Regions from separate parts of the Klebsiella ornithinolytica genome, predicted to be linked through region 2. Evidence: predicted binding sites of a transcription regulator. Region 2 holds the regulator's gene; the other holds the start of a gene.
What was found. Region 2 encodes CRP, which controls carbon source genes, mostly activating them, when cyclic AMP is high. Its sites were predicted from a motif close to ATGTGANNNNNNTCACAT; they were not measured.
Positions count from the first base shown of each region.

Region 1: focA (formate transporter FocA) is a predicted target of CRP. The motif match lies at 1,145-1,162, and genes of this name have one in related genera.

Region 1 covers NZ_CP130153.1:3,706,191-3,708,391, forward strand. Annotated here, with positions in the region: gene ycaO (30S ribosomal protein S12 methylthiotransferase accessory factor YcaO) at 1-837, shown strand, start outside; gene focA (formate transporter FocA) at 1,222-2,079, shown strand; gene pflB (formate C-acetyltransferase) at 2,131-2,201, shown strand, end outside.
Region 2 covers NZ_CP130153.1:438,697-440,897, reverse strand. Annotated here, with positions in the region: gene Q1L34_RS01975 (phosphoribulokinase) at 1-72, shown strand, start outside; gene Q1L34_RS01970 (OsmC family protein) at 153-557, opposite strand; gene crp (cAMP-activated global transcriptional regulator CRP) at 864-1,496, shown strand; gene Q1L34_RS01960 (YccS/YhfK family putative transporter) at 1,549-2,201, shown strand, end outside.

The DNA.
Region 1 (2,201 bases), 2.3 Mb from region 2:
GATGACGAAGAAGTCGCTGAACACGCCAATCTTGAAACCCACTTTATTGATTCCAGCGGTCTGATCTCCTGGGATATGTTCAAACAGGATGCTGACTATCCGTTCGTCGACTGGAGCTTCTCCGGCACCACGGAAGAAGAGTTCGCCACCCTGATGGCCATCTTTAAAGAAGAAGATAAAGAAGTTTACATCGCCGATTATGAGCACCTGAGCGTCTACGCCTGCCGCATCATCGTTCCGGGAATGTCAGATATTTACCCGGCTGAAGATCTGTGGCTGGCCAATAACAGCATGGGCAGCCATCTGCGCGAAACCCTTCTCTCCCTGCCGGGCAGTGAATGGGAAAAAGAAGATTATCTGGCGCTGATCGAACAACTGGATGATGAAGGGAATGACGACTTCACCCGCGTACGCGAGCTGCTGGGCCTGGCGACGGGCAAAGACAACGGCTGGTATACGCTGCGTATTGGCGAACTGAAAGCGATGCTGGCGCTGGCCGGTGGCGATCTGGAGCAGGCCTTGATCTGGACGGAATGGACCATTGAATTCAATGCGTCTATCTTCAGTGCGGAACGCGCAAATTACTACCGCTGCCTGCAGACGCTGCTGCTGCTCAGTCAGGAAGAAGAACGCCAGCCTCTGCAGTACCTGAATGCCTTTATCCGTATGTACGGCGCCGATGCGGTAGAAGCTGCCAGCGCGGCGATGAGCGGTGAAGCGCCGTTCTATGGCCTGCAGGCCGTAGATAGCGATCTCCAGGCTTTCCCGGCCCATCAGTCTTTACTGAAAGCCTATGAAAAACTGCAGCGGGCAAAAGCGGCATTCTGGGCTAAATAAGGCTTCATTTTACTGCAGCCGCATTATTTACGGGGTCGATAAAGACCCCGTTTTTCATCGCTAAGTAGACCCGCGGCTAATTTGTAGTTGCAACGTTAATTTACAGTAAACTTTTTTTACGCATCACTTTAGGATTGTTAATTTTAATAAAAAATACCCCATTTTAATTAACCGTCCACAGCGGCCCAAAATGAAAAAAATCAACATAAGTTGTAAATTTTAAAATTTATTTTTTTCATTTAAAACAATCATTTATTCACATAATAAGTCAAAACCACACATATCCAGGGCTTATAGTTCCGGTGGGATATGATCTACATCAATTTCCCTTCTATAATGCTTTGTTAGTATCTCACCGCCAACTTTTATAAAGAGAGAGTTAGTGTGAAAGCTGACAACCCTTTTGATCTTTTACTCCCTGCAGCCATGGCGAAAGTCGCCGAAGAAGCAGGTGTCTACAAAGCGACAAAGCACCCGATGAAGACGTTTTATCTGGCGATTACCGCTGGTGTTTTCATTTCCATTGCTTTTGTCTTCTATATTACGGCGACAACCGGCACTGCCGCGATGCCTTTCGGAATTGCTAAACTGATCGGGGGGATCTGCTTTTCACTCGGCCTGATTCTTTGCGTCATCTGCGGTGCCGACCTGTTTACCTCCACCGTACTTATCGTCGTGGCGAAAGCCAGCGGACGAATTACCTGGGGTCAACTGGCAAGAAACTGGCTCAACGTCTATGTTGGTAACCTGATAGGTGCACTGCTGTTTGTATTGCTGATGTGGTTATCTGGAGAGTATATGACCGCCAACGGTGCATGGGGCCTGAACGTCCTGCAAACCGCCGACCACAAAATGCACCATACATTTATTGAAGCCGTGTGTCTGGGTATCCTGGCTAACCTGATGGTCTGTCTGGCGGTGTGGATGAGCTACTCCGGCCGCAGCCTGATGGATAAAGCCATGATTATGGTTTTACCGGTGGCGATGTTTGTTGCCAGCGGCTTTGAGCACAGTATCGCTAACATGTTTATGATCCCGCTGGGTATCGTAATTCGCGACTTTGCAACCCCGGAATTCTGGACCGCGATTGGTTCTGCTCCGGAAAATTTCTCTCACCTGACCGTGATGAACTTCATTACTGATAACCTGATTCCGGTAACTATCGGGAACATTATCGGCGGTGGTCTGCTGGTTGGGTTGACATACTGGGTCATTTACCTGCGTGGCGACGACCATCACTAAGGGCCGTTTCAGGCAGTAAATAAAAAATCCACTTAAGAAGGTAGGTGTTACATGTCCGAGCTTAATGAAAAGTTAGCCACAGCCTGGGAAGGTTTCGCGAAAGGTGACTGGCAGAAAGAAGT
Region 2 (2,201 bases):
AAAATGGGGCTGGCGATGGAGCTCATCATGACGCCGCTGGTGGAACGCTTGATGGAAGGTAAAGCAATTTAAATTCGCGGCCGGCGCTACGCTTGCGCCGGCCTGCAAGACGGTGTCAACCCGGTAAGCATCGCGCCACCGGGTATCTGGCATTACGCCTCTACCACCTCAAACGAGTGGGTGATGTTCACCGCTTTTTGCAGCATCAGCGCCACCGAGCAGTATTTCTCCGCCGACAGATCCACCGCACGGGAGACGGCCGCATCTTTCAGCTCCTTGCCGGTGACAATAAAATGCATGTTGATATGGGTAAACAGACGCGGCGCCTCTTCCCGACGTTCAGACGTCAGCTTGACTTCACAGTTAGTCACGTTGTGACGACCTTTCTGCAAAATAGACACGACATCGATCGCGCTGCATCCGCCCGCCGCCATCAGCACCATCTCCATTGGGCTTGGCGCTTTATCTCCGGAGTTGCCGTCCATCAGAATCTGGTGACCTGAAGCCGACTCTCCGATGAAGGTTAACCCTTCAACCCATTTCACACGAGCTTGCATAAAATTTAACTCCAAGGTTGCAATTTTCCTGACAGATTACGCGTACATAACAATTCTCGCAACGGAAGGCGACCTGCATCATGCTGAAGCGAGACACCAGGAGACATGCGGCAAAAGCTATGCTAAAACAGTCGGGATGCTACAGTATTACATTGATGTACTGCATGTATGCAGAGGAGTTCACATTACAGGCTGAAGAAAAATCACCAGCCCGTTTCCCAGGCATAGGGAAACAATACGATTGCATGCCCGGATGCCGTGTAGTGTCGGCACCCGGAGATAGCTTATAACAGAGGATAACCGCGCATGGTGCTTGGCAAACCGCAAACAGACCCTACCCTCGAATGGTTCTTGTCTCATTGCCACATTCATAAGTACCCATCTAAAAGCACGCTGATCCACCAGGGTGAAAAAGCAGAAACGTTGTACTACATCGTCAAAGGCTCTGTGGCTGTGCTCATCAAGGATGAAGAAGGTAAAGAGATGATCCTCTCTTACCTCAACCAGGGCGATTTCATCGGTGAATTAGGCTTGTTTGAAGAAGGCCAGGAGCGTAGCGCCTGGGTACGTGCGAAAACCGCATGTGAAGTGGCCGAAATCTCCTACAAAAAATTCCGTCAGCTCATTCAGGTTAACCCGGATATCCTGATGCGCTTGTCGTCGCAGATGGCTCGCCGTCTGCAGGTGACCTCAGAAAAAGTGGGTAACCTTGCCTTCCTCGACGTCACCGGGCGCATCGCTCAGACGCTGTTGAACCTGGCAAAACAGCCGGATGCGATGACCCACCCTGATGGTATGCAAATTAAAATTACCCGTCAGGAAATTGGTCAGATCGTTGGCTGTTCCCGCGAAACCGTTGGCCGTATCCTGAAGATGCTGGAAGATCAGAACCTGATCTCCGCACACGGTAAAACTATCGTCGTATACGGTACGCGTTAAGTCGATAAAACGGCGTATTGCTTGCGCAATACGCCGTTTTTGTTTTCCCTCTATGTGGCGCAGGCTGATTTATCACCCGGAAGTCAACTATGCACTGCGGCAAACGCTGGTGTTGTGTTTGCCTGTCGCAATCGGCCTCCTCCTCGGTCATTTACAGCAAGGTCTGCTGTTCTCGCTGGTGCCCGCCTGCTGTAACGTCGCCGGTCTGGATACGCCGCACAAACGTTTTTTTAAACGCTTGATTATTGGCGGTTCGCTGTTCGCCGGCTGCAGTCTGGTCGTCCAGCTTCTGCTTCAGCAGGCGATCCCGCTACCTTTGATTCTCAGCGGCCTGGCGCTGCTGCTCGGCGTGACGGCGGAGATCAGCTCTCTGCACGCCAGGCTTCTGCCCGCTTCGTTGATTGCCGCGATCTTTACCCTGAGCCTTGCCGGAAACATGCCCGTCTGGGAGCCACTGCTGATCTACGCCCTCGGGACGCTGTGGTACGGTCTGTTTAACTGGTTCTGGTTTTGGCTATGGCGCGAGCAGCCGCTGCGCGAATCGCTGAGCCTGCTCTATCGCGAGCTGGCTAACTACTGCGAAGCCAAATACAGCCTGCTGACCCAGCATATCGATCCCACCACTTCACTGCCGCCGCTGCTCACGCGCCAGCAGAAGGTGGTGGACCTGATCACCCAATGCTACCAGCAGATGCATATGCTGGC